DNA from 4 places in the Micromonospora sp. CNZ286 genome. Region 2 is predicted to be linked to each of the others. Evidence: riboswitches for the same ligand, from Rfam matches in the RefSeq annotation. Region 2 holds a riboswitch; each other region holds the start of a gene.

Region 1 (3,647 bases), 3.2 Mb from region 2:
GGGGCGCGCGTCACCGGTCGCGCCGCCCGGGAGCGGCCGGCCGGGCTGCCTACCATGGCCGGGCGACGACCCGGACGTGGTCGACACGTCCGCGCCGGCCGGTGACCAGACCGGTCCGGCGGACCAGGCGTCGCCGCGACCGTTGGGAGAGACGCCATGGGTGCCGACCACACCCGCCCCGCACCCGCCGCGCCGCCGGGCGTACGACGGCTGCTCGTCGCCGTGGTGGTGCCGCTGTTCGCGCTCACAGTGATCGCGGCGCTGGTGCTCTGGCCCGGGCAGGACCGGGAGCCGGTCGGCGGCGCTGACGTCCCCCGCTACCACGGCACCGTGACCCGGGTGGTCACCGAGCCCTGCCCACCGACCCCGGAGGCCCCGGAGGGCGGGGGTGGCCCCTGCGGCACGGTGACGGTCACCGCCGAGCAGGGCCCGGACGCGGGCCGGCAGGTCGAGACGCCGATCCCGGCCGGGCCGGGCGCACCCCGGGTCGCGGTCGGCGACGAGGTCGTCCTGGTCGAGCTGACCGACCCGGCCGACCCGGCGGTGAAGTCCTACAACATCGCCGAGCACCAGCGCGGCACGCCGCTGATCTGGCTGATGGTGCTGTTCGCCGCCGCGATCGTGGCGTTCGGCCGGTGGCGCGGGCTCGCCGCGCTCGGCGGCCTGGTGGCCAGCTTCGCCATCCTCCTCGGCTTCGTGCTGCCGGGCATCGGCGCCGGCCAGCCGCCGCTGCTGGTCGCGATCGTGGGCGCCGCGTTGATCATGTTCGTGGTGCTCTACCTGACCCACGGGATCACCGCGCAGACGTCGGTCGCGGTGCTCGGCACGCTCGGCAGCCTGGTGGTCACCGGCGTGCTCGGCCTGCTCGCCACGTCCGCCACCCACCTGACCGGCTTCGGCAGCGAGGACGCCACCACGCTGTCCATGTTCCAGGGCGACGTGGACCTGCACGGGCTGCTGCTGGCCGGCATCATCATCGGCTCGCTGGGCGTGCTGGACGACGTCACAGTCACCCAGGCGGCCACCGTCACCGAACTGGCGCACGCCAACCCCGGACTGTCCCGGCGGCAGCTCTACCGGGCGGCGACCCGGGTCGGCCGGGCCCACATCGCATCCACCGTCAACACCATCGTGCTGGCGTACGCGGGCGCCTCGCTGCCGCTGCTGCTCCTCCTGGTTGCCGACTCCCGCCCGGTGAGTGAGATCCTCACCAGCGAGTTCCTCGCCCAGGAGATCGTCCGCAGCGCGGTGGCGACGCTCGGCCTGATCGCCGCCGTACCGCTGACGACCGGACTGGCCGCGATCGTGACCACCGCCGGGCGGCGCTCGCGCGGCGCGGAGCCGGCGCCACCCGCGGCCCGGCCGCCGGCCGGACGCGACGACGCGCTGGAGGCCCTGGGCGGCGGGAAGAGTACGGAGGCCGCATGGTGACACTCCGCAGCGTGACCATCGATTTCAAACGCGACGCTGGTCACGGTGCGCCACGGCGAAATCTCGCTAATGGTCGGCTTCCGGACGTAGATCCTCAGGAGTGCTGTCAGGTAACCTCGCTGCCGGTCACCGCCGAAGGCGCGCACCGGCGCCAGCGGTGCCGCCGCCCAATCGCCTGCGGGCGAACCGGGGAACCAGGTACATGGGGTGAATCCGCGACAGCGGTAGGGGCCACTTCCGTCCCGAACCCGTCAGCTAACCCGGTCGGCGGCCGACGGAAGGGAACACTGTGACGGCACCCCTGCGCCGCTGGCTGACACCCGTGGTGGCCGTGCTGGCCTCGCTGGCCGTGCTGGCCGGGCCGACCCCGGCGACCGCGGCCCCCACCGCGGCGGCCCCCGGCAACCCCTCGGGACACGAGGAGGACGGCGAACCGCCGCTCATCACCGAGGCGATCGACGCCGCCAACCGGGCCTTCCTCCAGGCCAAGGCGAAGCTCGCCAAGTCCCAGGACCGCCAGCGGCGGCTGGCGGCCGAGGTGAAGACGGCACAGGCCGAGCTCGAAGCGCTCAGCCCGCAGGTCAACCAGCTCGCTGCCCAGTCCTACCGGACCGGCCGGATGGGCGCGATGGCGATGCTGCTGGAGAGCAACTCACCCGACTCGTTCGTCCGCCGGGTCAACGCCCTGGACGAGCTGAACCTCCTCAACGCGCAGCGCCTGGCAGCCATCAACGCGGTCAAGACCCGCGCCGAGCAGGCCAAGATCGCGCTCGACGCCGAGGTGCGCGAGCAGGAGAAGCAGAAGAACGCGATGGAGCGCGAGAAGGTGCAGGCCGAGCGCGCGCTGAAGCTCGTCGGCGGTCTCGGCTTCACCGGCGGCCTGGTCTCCGCCACCTCACCGGTCGCCAAGATCGGCCCCGGCCGCACCGCCGACGGCGGGTGGAAGGCGGAGTCGTGCAGCGAGGACGACCCGACCACCTCGGGCTGCGTCACGCCGCGCACGCTGCACGCGTACAAGGAGGTCCGGCGCGCGGGCTTCAAGCGCTTCGTGGGCTGCTACCGGCCCGGCGGGCCGTGGGAGCACCCCAAGGGCAAGGCGTGCGACTGGTCGCTCCAGAACAGCGGCTTCGCGCCCTGGCACAACAACGACACCCGCCGGTACGGCAACGAGGTGGCCGCCTTCCTCATCCGCAACGCCGACCGGCTGGGCATCTACTACGTCATCTGGAACCGGCAGATCTGGTTCCCGGCCACCGGCTGGAGTTCGTACAGCGGACCCTCGAACCACACCGACCACGTCCACATGTCGATGCTCTGACCCGGACACCACGAAAAGGGGCCGCCCTCGGGCGGCCCCTTTTCTCGTCCGTACGGGTCAGCTCGCCAGCGCCGGGTCGGCGGGCGCGGCCGGGGCGGGCAGCGGGGCCGGGGCCTGCGCCACGGTCCGCACCTCGCCACCGGCGAGCCGGTACGACATGCCCACCACCGTGCACCGCCCGGCGGCCACCCGCTCGGCCAGCACGGCGGACCGGGCCAGCAGCGTCTCCACGGTCTGCGCGATGTGGACGTCGATGATGCCGTCGAGGTCCTCGACCCCCTGGCGGGCGGCGCGCAGCAGGCTCGGCGAGACCGCGTCCACCACAGCGCCCAGGTGCCCGGCCGGGGCGGCGCCGGTCCGGACCCCCTCCCGGGCGGCCTGGACCGCGCCGCAGGAGTCGTGCCCGAGCACCACCACGAGCGGGGTGCCGAGCACGGTGACGGCGTACTCGACGCTGCCGAGCACCTCCGGCCCGGCGGTGTGCCCGGCGGTACGTACCACGAAGAGGTCACCGAGACCGCGGTCGAAGATGATCTCGGCGGCGAGCCGCGAGTCGGAGCAGCCGACGATCACCGCGAACGGGTGCTGGCCGTCGGCCACAGCCGCCCGGTGCCCGGCGTCCTGATTCGGATGCTGCGGGGCGCCCGTGACGAACCGGTGATTACCGGCACGCAGTTCGGTCAGTGCCTGCTCCGGGGTGCTCGGCGTCATGTCCCTCACCTCGTCTACCTGGGGAACCACCAGGCCGAACGGCCTCGCGACCCACGGTCACACGCACCTGGGGGCACGTCAAGATTCGTGATACGCATTTCATACTTTCCCGTCGGCGCCCCGCCCCGGACCGCGCCGATTCGGCAGGTGGCGGACGTGGCCATAGCATGACCACCATGGCGACCAC
Region 2 (3,647 bases):
CCAGGAGTCACGCTGCGCAAGGAGGTCCGTCATGGCGTCGACGGTACCCCCTGACTTAAGAAAGCAGAAGTCAGCTACCTCACAGCTGGCCGGGGAAGAACCCGTGCCGGGCCAGCGGCTCGACGATCTGGTGCTCCTCGTACGACAGGTGCGACAGCAGCATGTCGGTGAGCAGGTCCACCGCCTCCTGGAGCTGCGTGAAGTCGCCGGGCCGCCGGACCAGCTCCACGAGCGCCCGGTCGACGCTCTCCACCACCCCGTGGATCACCACGTGCTCCTCCTCGAGGCGGTCCAGCACCGCGGCCAGCCCGGCCTCTGAGCGGCGCAGGTGCGGGAAGACCGAGGCGTCCTCCAGCCCGTGGTGCTGGGTGACCATCGTGCAGTAGGCCGCGCAGTACGCCCCGAGCGTCCAGTTGTTCTGCCGCATGGTCATCTCGTTGAGCGCGGCCCGCGCCCGGCCCGGCGAGACCGAGCCCTGCTTGACCTGTTCCAGCAGGTCGCGCACCTGGGCCAGCTCCTGGCGCAGATGGTCGTGCACGTCCACCAGGTGCTGCCCGGCGGCCTGTCCCCGGGCCGGGTAGACGTGTCCGGCCGGCGGCGGCGGAGCGCTCGGGCGGGTGGACTCGTCCCACGGGCGGCGCGCGCTCAGGCGTACCCCCGGGTCGGGGGTGGGGGTGACGCCGAGCATGCTCGGGCCGCCGGCGGTGGTCGGCTCGTCGGCGGCCTCCCGGGCGCCGCCGGCGGGCGTGGCGCGCTCGGCGGCGACCAGCTCCCGGACCGCGGGCGCCACCTCCTGGCCGAAGATCTGGATCGCGCGCGGCTCGTCGCTGCCGAGGATGAACGTGGTGATGCCGTGCTCCAGAGTGAGCCCGGCCAGTTCCTCCACCCACTGCTCCGGCGGCCCGGTCAGGAAACCGGCCGACGAGCGGGCGAACGCGCCGGTCACGTTGAGCATGCGGCGGATCGCGGCCGGGTCGCGCCCGGCGGCCTGGGCGCCCTCGTCCACGAGCGCGTTCAGGGCGGGCAGCTCGTCGGGGCCCTTGGGCAGGTACGACAGGGACGGCAGCCAGCCGTCCGCGGCGCGGCCCACCAGGCGCAGCATGCGCGGCTTGTAGGCGCCGACCCAGATGCCGACCGGATGCGCGGGCACCGGGCCGCGCTTGGCGCCGACCACCCGGTAGTGCTCGCCGTCGACACGGATCATGCCGCGGCTGCCGGTGTCCCAGACCTCGCGGATCACCCGGATCGCCTCGTCGAGGGCGTCGACGGCGGCGCCGGGGGACAGGCGCCGCCCGCCCGCCGCCTCGATCGCGTCCCAGAACGCGCCCGCGCCGAGTCCCAGCTCGACCCGGCCGCCGGTGAGCAGGTCCAGGCTGGCGACGCTGCGGGCCAGCACCACCGGCTGGCGCAGCGGCAGGTTGAGTACGTTGCCGGCCAGGCGGATGCGCTCGGTGGCGGCGCCCACGTAGGACATCAGCGTCCAGGTGTCCAGGAAGCCCGGCTGGTACGGGTGGTCCTGGAACGTGACCAGGTCCAGCCCGACCTGCTCGCAGAGCCGGGCGAGCGCCACCACCTGGTCGGGCTGCCCGGCGGCGGGGGTGAGGAAGCCGCCGAAGGTCAGCTCGTGTCCGTGATCGGTCATCCGTCCGCCCTCCCGTGATCTTGCCTGGCCCTGCCACCGTAGCGCCGCCGCCGGTAGCCCGGCCGGGTGAAGAGCATCACAAGAAGTGGATGATCGTCACAAATCGCTCCTAGCGTCGGTTTCGTTCGCAGACGCGGACACCGCGGGCCGGAAACGCCAAATCCCGCCGCCGTCCCCGGTAACCGAACCTCGCGCGGGAGCGGGGGAACCACACGTTCCACGGTGCATCGTCACCTCGGGGTGAAGCCGCCACCGGCGGCCGGGCTCCTCGGCCCGAACCCGACAGCTCACCTCGTCGGCGTGGAGGAATCCACATGGCAACTGAATACTCAGCCCGAAGCCGCCGTACCGCTCTCGGGGCGGTTCTGGCCGGCGCCGCCGTCGGCGCCGCGACCCTCTTCGGCCCGGCCGCCCCGGCCAGCGCGGGCGTCAACTGGGACGCGGTCGCGCGCTGCGAGTCAGGCGGCAACTGGAAGATCAACACCGGCAACGGCTACTACGGCGGGCTCCAGTTCTCCCGCGCCACCTGGAACGGCTACGGCGGCAAGAAGTACGCCGCCCGCGCCGACCTGGCCAGCCGGTCCGAGCAGATCGCCGTCGCGGAGAAGGTGCGGCGCGGCCAGGGCATCGGCGCGTGGCCGGTCTGCGGCAAGAAGGGCGGCTCGGCGAGCGCGGCGACCCGGTCCGAGCGGGCCACCACAAAGGCGGCCCCGAAGCGGGCCGCCACGCGCGAGGCCGCGCCGGAGCGGGCGGCCACCCGCAGGGCCGCGCCGGAGCGCGCCACGACGACAGTGGCGCCGCAGCCGTCGTCCGGCGCCGGGACGTACCTGGTCCGGCGTGGGGACACGCTGTCGGAGATCGCCGTGACGCAGCGCGTCGACGGCGGCTGGCGCGCCCTGCACGAGCGCAACCGCGCAGTGGTCGGCGACGACCCCGGCCTGATCTTCCCCGGTCAGCGGCTGCGGCTGCGCTGACAGCGGTCCGAGAACGCCCGGCCGGGGCGACCCGGCCGGGCGTCCGCCCCGTCCGCGACACGCCGCGTCGACGGTGTCCGGCCTGCTCCCGGCGTCCGGGAGACGGTCCGCGACGGCGGTGACCGCGATTCGTCGGAGCCGGTTGCTAGTGTCACGATGCTCGGCTAAGACGTGAAGAAAGCGCGGATATGACCAACGACCCGTTCTCGGCGGCCGCGAGCATCGACGAGCTGCTGACCCGCACGCAGCAGGCGCTCACCGCGATGCGCTCCCGGGCGTCGGCGCACGCCGACGGCGAGCCCGGCGACCTGCTGCGCGCCGAGGGCACGGCCGCCGGCGGCCGGGTCCGCGCGGTCGCCGTCCAGGGTGGCCGGCTGGATTCCGTGACGATCGACCCGGAACTGGCCGGCGAGCCCTTCGACGTCCTCTGCGGACACTTCGTCACCGCCGCCAACGCCGCGCTGTCCGAGCTGGACGCCCGGGTCAGCGCGTCGGCGCGGGCCGACGCCGACGCGCTCGCCGCCCGGCTCGGCAGCATGGGCGACCAGGCCGAGCTGTTCGGCCGCGCGATGCACGAGGCGGCCGCGCGGATCCACCGCGACCGCGGCACCGCGTCCCAGGGCGCGCGCCGGGCCTGACACGGCGAAACGGCCGGCCTGACACGGCGGGACGCCGGGCCTGACACGGCGAGGCGGCCGGCCGCCGGGAGGACGACGACCGGCCGCGCACGCCACGGTCAGCTCAGGGTGACCGCGGTGTCGTCGACGACGAAGGACGTCTGCAACGAGCTGTCCTCCACGCCGCTGAACGAGATGGTCGCCGTGGTGCCTGCGAGCGACGAGATGTCGAAGGACCGCTGCACGTAGCCGGTGGCCTTGTTCAGGTTGGAGTACGTGGCCAGCGTGGTGCTGCCCGCCTTGACGGTGAGCTTGTCGTACGCGGTGCTGGTGGTCGACTCCGCGCTGTCGATGTGCAGCCAGAAGCTCAACGTCGCCCGGCATCCGGCCGGGATCGTCACCGACTGGCTGAGC
Region 3 (3,647 bases), 1.0 Mb from region 2:
GGCCGCCGAGGCGAAGGTGCCCTGCTCGCTGAAGACCGCCGCGAGTGCAACCAGCTCAAAGGCCGCTCCAGCCGCCACCGCCAGCCCCGCCGTCCGCACCCAGATCTGCACCACCCGGATGTCACTGCGTGTGCCGACCAGTGTGGTCAACGCGAAGACAAGACCACCGACACCGAGCAGGATCGCCCCGTAGGAAAGCCAACGCCCGACGGCGCCGACAAACCGCACCGGCGCCTGTTCCGCGTCGGCGGTGTGGCCAACAGCGTGTCCTCCCGCGTGTGCCGACGGCGAAGCCGGGGGCACACCTGGCCCACCATGGCCGGCATGTCCGTGCGGGCTGGCTGTTGCCTGGGGTTTAGCGGCCGTTCCGGGCGTCGGGGGAGGCGAGGCCACCGTAAACGTGATGACACCCGTCAGGGGGTGGGCGTCCGGGGCCGCGACGCTCCATCGCAGCTTGAACGTGCCGGTGGTCAGGCGAGCGGTCGGGTGGACCAGCCACGTTCGGCCTCCGTCGGGCGTGTGGCTGGCGGCCGGTAGGCCGATGCCGTTGCCGTCGGAAAGCTTGAATCCCGCTCCTGTGGGCGTGCCGGCGGCGCTGAGCGTCAGCCGGATTTCCTGGACGGCGCCGTCGATCCGCGCGCCGTCGGCCGGAACGGCCCGGAGCAGCTTGAAATGTGCGGCCGCAGGGGAAGCGAACCCGAGGGCCACGATGAGGGCGGGAAACAGCGCCAGCCACACCCGAATTGCCCAGCGCGCGGCGCGACGTGCTGGCGACTGAGGACATGCGAGACCCGGCGATGCAGCAAGCAAGGTCAGGCCGCCCGGCGACGCCGCTGGAAAGGCACTGTTGATCCTTCCGCCAAGGAGGCGCGGGCCGGTGCCCACACATCGCTCCCACGTGGTGCGGTCGCCATCCTAGGTCAACTACTACCCGCCCTTAGTAGGGGCGGGTCAGCTTCGACGATCCAGAAAGTCAGGTTGGGGGAGAGCGCCAGCATGGTGGCATCGCCGACTCGCAACGGCGACGGACTGCGCCGGGAGTGGTGCGAGGCATTGCCGCGGTCCCGGTCGGCCGTGGTCGGGTCGCTCTGTGGCCCCGCGGTGACGGATTTTGAAGCGGGCCACCGCGATCAGCGCGACGATCATGCTCTCGTACGCGGTTCCCACTTGCTTCGCGCGGCGCGCGCCCAACCGTCGGCAGGGCGGCGATCCGGCCTTACGCCGCCCGCCGGGATTGGGTTGATTTTCGTCGAAGCCACGTCGACATTCGAACGTCGAGCTACCCGCGGTCTGCGCGGGCTGACTGCCGGGTGTCACGAGCGCCGCCAACTTCATCTCCATGAACGCCTGTGCGGTAACGGGGAGCTCGCACTGACTTGTGTCTGCGCGCGGCCTCGGCCCGTACCACCACTACCGCCGCTGCTGCCGGCCCGGGTTTGCTGAATTGTGACTGAAATTGGTGTGGGGCTACGTACGGCCGCCCAGGAAACGGCCATTCGGGTGAGTATGCGGCGATCGGCCAAGCAATTGAGCGCCAACAGCATTCCGATGTCCGGTTACGTCCCGAGGGTTCCGCTATAACTGCTCGTCCCATTGAGTGGCATGAGTAACTGGAGGTTCCGATCAGAGTAGCGATGTTCGAGGCTTATGCAGGTGGGAGCCCTTGGCATACGACGTACCCACCGGTAATGTCGGCGCGTCCGGTGCGGTTTCCGATCGCAAGTGGCGACGCCGCTCCGACCCGCCTAATCGTGATCTCATGAACCGGGGACCCAGGCAACACCGGGGTGAATCCGCGAGCCACGGCCCGCGGTAGGGCGTACTTCCCGCCCGAATCCGTCAGCTAACCCGGTAGGCGGCCACGGAAGGAGTGCCAGCCTCGTGCGAAACACCTCCCGATACTCCCCACGCCTCCACGGCATCGCGGTGCCGACACTCGCCTGACTGTGAGTCCCGGCAACTGCCCCCCAGCCCGGCCCACCGGGCGCTCCCCATCCCCGCGGCACCCCGCCCAGTCACAACGTGCGTGAGTTCCTCCGCGCGTCGGGCCGGCCTGTGCCGCTCCAGCCCGTGGAGGAACACATGAAGCACCACATGAAGCGTCAGCTGCGGCGTCTTGTGACCGAGCGCCCGTACAAGATCATCGCCGGCTCCGCCGCGGCGCTCGTGCTCGCCAGCGGCGTCGGCACGGCGCTGGCCGCCACCGATCACAACGCGCCCGTCCGCCAGGGGAACACCGCCGCCGGGCTGGCTCCGCGGCTCGGTGATGTCGCCACCCGCGGCGAGGCTCGCGTCGCCGCCGAGCCGTCGCCGTCAGCGAAGGACAGGGCCACGACCGACCCGGACGTGACCAAGAAGGCGAGGCCGAAGCCTCCGTCGACCAAGGTCCTCGACCACACCTACGAGGCGCAGACTGCCTACTGGAACTGCGGCCCGGCCGCTGTGCGCAACGCGCTCAGCGCGAGCGGCGTCGAGACCACCCAGGACGCGATGGTCGCCCCGCTGAACGCTGGCGAGAACGGCACCAACTCGGCGGAGGACACCACTCGCGGGCTCAACCAGATGGTCAAGGGCAACCCGTACCGGACGCACATGATCCCGGGCCAGGCCGCGACGCCGGCGCAGATCGACCAGCTCCAGGCCGACGTGGTCACCGCCATCACCGACGGCCGTGCCGTGGTCGCCAACACCGTCGGCTCCGCGACCGATACAGACGGCGGCTGGCACTCCTTCCCCGGCGGCCACTACATCGCCGTGGTCGGATATAAGGACGACGGCCGGACGGTGCGGATCGCCGACTCCGCCGACCCGAACATGGCCGCCTACTGGATGACCACCATCGACCTGGCGAACTGGATGGCCACCCGCGGCTACTCCGCCTGATCCCATCTCCGGCCCTCGGGCACCGGCTCGTTCGAGCCGGTGCCCGTCGCCTTTCGGTTCGCGCCCAGTAGCAGGCAGGACGGCACGTCGTGCGCCCTCTGGTATGGCTCAGCCGATCATCTTGTGCGGTCAGGTTAGGTGCCGCCCGACGCGGCGGGCAGGGGCGAACACGTACAGGTCCAGCATGCCGGGTGGGTTGGCCAGGCCGGGGCCGCCGGCGCGAAATCCGAACCAGCCCCTCTGTGGACTTTGGTGCGTCACCGATAACGGCATGACGCCGACACGGGAAACTCCATAGTGCCGCTCGCTGCTATAGGATTACGGCATGAGCACCCATGCTGAGCATGGGTGCCGTGACTTTGTGTCCGAATCCCTCGGACACAACATCTCCACATATTGATCATGGGTTGAACGGGCTCACTTGCCTGAGGCTCCTGTGGTCGGTGTACATCGTTCCTGATCGCAGATGATGCTGATCTTGTTTCTGTGCAGGAGCGCGGCCAGGTCATGCGGGTTCTGGGCGTCGCTGGCGAGGCCGGGATGTCCCATCAGTCGCGCGATGATGTGGTCTTCCCTGAGGTAGAGCATCTTGCGTCGGCCGTTGGTGGGCTGTTGGGTGCTGGTGTGGCCTTGGCGGCATCGGTAGCCCGGACGCTGGTTGATCCAGTGGGATTCCAGTCTTCGGCCGCATGGTGCGCAGCGCAGCAGGCCGGTGAACAGGTAGCGGCGGGCAGTCCCGTCGTGGCTGGCCACAACTGCACACC
Region 4 (3,647 bases), 1.9 Mb from region 2:
CGAGGCGGCCGAGGCGCTGCTCGCGCAGGTGGAGGGCACCGTCGGCGTGATCACGCCGGTGCCGCGCCGGGACGAGGTGGCCGGCTGGCTGGGCGGGCTCGGCGCGGGCCGCCTCCAGGTGGTGACCAGCCTCCAGGCCAAGGGCATGGAGTACGACGGCGTGGTGCTGGTGGCGCCGAGCGAGATCCGGGCCGACCCCGGCTCGGGTGTCCGCACGCTCTACGTGGCGCTGTCCCGGGCCACCCAGCGTCTCACCACGCTCGACCCCTCCTGACGGACACCCGACCGTGACCCGGCTGTCACCCATCGTTCAGTTGCATACATAGCGATGTGAACATACATTGGGCCTGGCCGGTACGGGGCAGGAAGGGTGTTGGCGTGGGCGCAGGTCATGACCACAGCGGCGCGGTGACCAACGCGGCGCACCGCCACCGGGGCCGCCTCTGGGCCGCCTTCGCGCTGCTCGCCGCCCTGATGGTGGTCGAGGCGGTGGCCGCCTTCACGACCGGCTCGCTGGCGCTGCTCTCCGACGCCGGGCACATGTTCACCGACGTCCTCGGCATCGGCATGGCCCTCGCGGCGATCACCGCGACCCGCCGCGCCGGCACCGACCCGCAGCGCACGTTCGGGCTCTACCGGCTGGAGGTGCTCGCCGCCCTCGCCAACGCCGTTCTGCTCGGCGCCGTCGCCATCTACGTCCTGGTCGAGGCGGTACGCCGGTTCGGCGAGCCGCCGGAGGTGCTGGCCGGCCCGATGCTCGTGGTGGCGGTGCTCGGCCTGCTCGCCAACATCGTCGCGTTCGCGCTGCTGCGCGCCGGGTCGAAGGAGAGCATCAACCTGCGCGGGGCGTACCTGGAGGTGCTCGGCGACCTGCTCGGCTCGCTCGGCGTGATCGCCGCCGCGCTGGTCATCGCGGCGACCGACTGGTGGTGGGCGGACCCGCTGGTCGCCGTCGGCATCGGCGTGTTCATCCTGCCGCGCACCTGGCGGCTCGGCCGGGCCGCGCTGCGCATCCTGGTGCAGGCCGCGCCGGAGCACCTGCAGGTCACCGCCGTGCACGACCGGCTGGCCGCCGTACCGGGCGTGGCCGAGGTGCACGACCTGCACGTCTGGACGCTCACCTCGGGCATGGAGGTGGCCTCGGCGCACCTGACCACCGATCCGGGCGTGGACCCGGGCGTGGTGCTGGCCGCCGCGCGGGCCGCCCTGCACGAGGACTTCTCCATCGATCACGCCACGTTGCAGGTCGAACCCGGAGCGTCGGCCGGAGTGTGCGGACAGACCGAGTGGTGATTAGGACACACTTAAATCACTGTGGCTAATGTAGTCTTATGCCGGTTTTGCCCCGCCTAGTGGCACTGCTCCACGGAGCCGTGCCCGGGCAGCGCCGGTAGTCTCGGTCGCGGCCGCACCCGCGGGCGCCACCCGGCCCCGGTGGGGCGGCCGTCGCCTAATCGTCCGCAGGGACGAGCCGGGGAACCACGTACGTGGGGTGCATCCGCGTCAGCGGTAGGGATCTTCCGTCCCGAACCCGTCAGCTAACCCGGTCGGCGTTGACGGAAGGACGTGTGAATGCCCCCAGTGGCACCTGTACGACGGACGGCCGCCCGGTTGGCGGCCCTGCTCGTCGCGACGCTGACCCTCGGCGTCGCGACCGTTCCGGTCTCCCCCGCCTCGGCGGCGCCGGCGACCGGCCTGCTCGCCGCAGCGCCCGGCGACGACGAGGGTGGCACGCCCGAACTGCGTGCCCAGCTCGACGCGGCCAGCAAGGGCTGGCTGGAGGCGAAAGCCGCGCTGAACCGGTCGGTGAGCCGCCAGAAGCAGCTGAACGAACAACTCAAGACGGTCGGCGCCGAGCTGGCCGTACGCGACGCCAAGGTCGGCGAGATCGCCGCCGTGGCGTACCGCAACGGCCGTCTGGGGACCGCCGGGGCGCTGCTCGGCAGCAGCAGCCCGGAGGGCTTCATGGACCGGGCCGCCGCGCTGGAGCAGGTCGCCGCGCACGAGGACCGTACGCTGCGCGACCTGATCACCACCCGGGACGAGGCCACCCGCACCCGCGCCCAGCTCGACGGAGAGATCCGCGAGCAGCGCAAGCAGGTGACGGTGATGGCCAAGCGCAAGGAGCAGGCCGAGCGCGCCCTGGAGGTGGCGAACGACCGGGCCTCGCGCAGCAGCAGCGGCGGTGGCAGCGTCCAGGGCACCTCCAGCAAGAACGCGAAGCCGGCACCGCGCAACTCGGACGGCTCCTGGCCGTCGGAGTCGTGCAGCGTCAACGACCCGACCCCGGCGAACGGCTGCATCACCCCGCGCACGCTGCACGCGCTGCAACAGGCCAAGGCGGCGGGCTTCACCCGGTACGTCTCGTGCCACCGGCCCAGCGGCTCTGGTGAGCACCCGAAGGGGCGGGCCTGTGACTTCGCCGCGCAGAAGAACGGCTTCGGCGGCGTGGCCACCGGCGGTGACCGGACGTACGGCAACAACCTGGCCGCGTACTTCGTGCGCAACGCCGACCCGCTCGCCGTGCTCTACGTGATCTGGTTCAAGCAGATCTGGCTGCCCAGCAGCGGGTGGAAGTCGTACAGCGGCGGCAACGGCGACCCGTCCAGCGACCACACCAACCACGTGCACCTGTCGGTGTACTGAGCGCGCCCCGAGAGGGCCGGCCGGATCAGGCCGGCCGGCCCTCCAGGGTCGCTCCGAGACGAGCCGCCAGGCCCAGGTGAGCCGCCCGGGCCTGGCGGAACGCGTACCCGAACAGTGGCGCCGGAGCGGTGAGCGTGATCTCCACGTCGATGCGTACCGTGCCGTCCGGCTCGTCGCGCAGCCGGGTGTGGTTGCGGACCGTCGTCGCGGGCTGCTGACGCGCCACTGTGACGACCTCGTCCTCGCCGGCGATCAGCACGTCCGCCTGGTACGTGACCGGGAAGTGCAGCGGGCCGAGTTGCAGCCGGTCGGTGATCGCGTAGCTGGCCAGCGCGCCCGGCCGGGCCGGCAGCTTCCGGACCCGGACGATCAGCGGATGCAGCTCGCCCTGGCGACTCAGGTCACCCAGTAGCGCCACCGCTTCGGCCCGGGTGCACCGGGCCTGCACGGTGTAGCTGAAGCTGTCGCTGCTCTGCAAGCGGGCCCCCTCGCCGTCGTGCGTCGCGACGATCGTCCCGTACCGACGCCGGACTGGCAACGGGTAGAAGGTCCCCTGGCAGCAGGGGGTGTGAACGGCGCGCTCAGGCGCCGGGCAGCACCTCGGGGGTGTCGTCGGCGAACCACGGCTCGGGCGCGCCGAACAGGCCGAGCAGGCCGGTCACCCAGAGCTGCCGGTGCACGAACCGGCTCGGCTCGGTGACCACGAGCTTGACGCCGCTGACCTCGCAGGTCTGGAAGCCGGCGACCATGGCGCTGATGCCGACCGAGTCGATGAACGTGACGAGCCGCATGTTCAGCTCGATTCGCGAGGGACGGCCCTTGGCGAGCACTTCGGCGATCGCTTCCCGCACCTCGTACGCGGTGTCGACGTCGATCTCCCCACGGGGCGCGATCTGGACGACACCACCCGGCCGCACCGACTTCACGATCGACAGGCTCACGCGAGCACCTCCACTCGCCCATGACGGGCGCCTCATCAGTACGCGGGCCGCGACCGAGAG

What was found. A riboswitch is a leader RNA that binds a small molecule or an ion and turns the genes downstream of it on or off. The one in region 2 is predicted to bind cyclic di-AMP.
Region 1: linked by a shared signal. The riboswitch ahead of FHX31_RS27300 (coiled-coil domain-containing protein) and the one ahead of FHX31_RS13335 (LysM peptidoglycan-binding domain-containing protein) in region 2 are both predicted to bind cyclic di-AMP.
Region 3: linked by a shared signal. The riboswitch ahead of FHX31_RS08955 (C39 family peptidase) and the one ahead of FHX31_RS13335 (LysM peptidoglycan-binding domain-containing protein) in region 2 are both predicted to bind cyclic di-AMP.
Region 4: linked by a shared signal. The riboswitch ahead of FHX31_RS05300 (coiled-coil domain-containing protein) and the one ahead of FHX31_RS13335 (LysM peptidoglycan-binding domain-containing protein) in region 2 are both predicted to bind cyclic di-AMP.

The regions. Positions count from the first base shown of each region.
Region 1 covers NZ_JACHIZ010000001.1:6,119,706-6,123,352, forward strand. Annotated here, with positions in the region: gene FHX31_RS27295 (YibE/F family protein) at 157-1,431, shown strand; cyclic di-AMP (ydaO/yuaA leader) riboswitch at 1,586-1,716, shown strand; gene FHX31_RS27300 (coiled-coil domain-containing protein) at 1,721-2,749, shown strand; gene FHX31_RS27305 (carbonic anhydrase) at 2,807-3,460, opposite strand; gene FHX31_RS27310 (helix-turn-helix transcriptional regulator) at 3,628-3,647, shown strand, end outside.
Region 2 covers NZ_JACHIZ010000001.1:2,967,768-2,971,414, forward strand. Annotated here, with positions in the region: gene FHX31_RS13325 (winged helix-turn-helix transcriptional regulator) at 1-33, opposite strand, end outside; gene FHX31_RS13330 (LLM class flavin-dependent oxidoreductase) at 80-1,642, opposite strand; cyclic di-AMP (ydaO/yuaA leader) riboswitch at 1,813-1,958, shown strand; gene FHX31_RS13335 (LysM peptidoglycan-binding domain-containing protein) at 1,957-2,616, shown strand; gene FHX31_RS13340 (YbaB/EbfC family nucleoid-associated protein) at 2,805-3,254, shown strand; gene FHX31_RS13345 (M4 family metallopeptidase) at 3,353-3,647, opposite strand, start outside.
Region 3 covers NZ_JACHIZ010000001.1:1,938,818-1,942,464, forward strand. Annotated here, with positions in the region: gene FHX31_RS08950 (copper resistance CopC/CopD family protein) at 1-738, opposite strand, end outside; cyclic di-AMP (ydaO/yuaA leader) riboswitch at 1,733-1,873, shown strand; gene FHX31_RS08955 (C39 family peptidase) at 2,083-2,883, shown strand; gene FHX31_RS32585 (recombinase zinc ribbon domain-containing protein) at 3,301-3,636, opposite strand.
Region 4 covers NZ_JACHIZ010000001.1:1,100,721-1,104,367, reverse strand. Annotated here, with positions in the region: gene FHX31_RS05310 (HelD family protein) at 1-274, shown strand, start outside; gene FHX31_RS05305 (cation diffusion facilitator family transporter) at 379-1,293, shown strand; cyclic di-AMP (ydaO/yuaA leader) riboswitch at 1,438-1,568, shown strand; gene FHX31_RS05300 (coiled-coil domain-containing protein) at 1,573-2,646, shown strand; gene FHX31_RS05295 (SRPBCC family protein) at 2,672-3,184, opposite strand; gene FHX31_RS05290 (STAS domain-containing protein) at 3,228-3,587, opposite strand.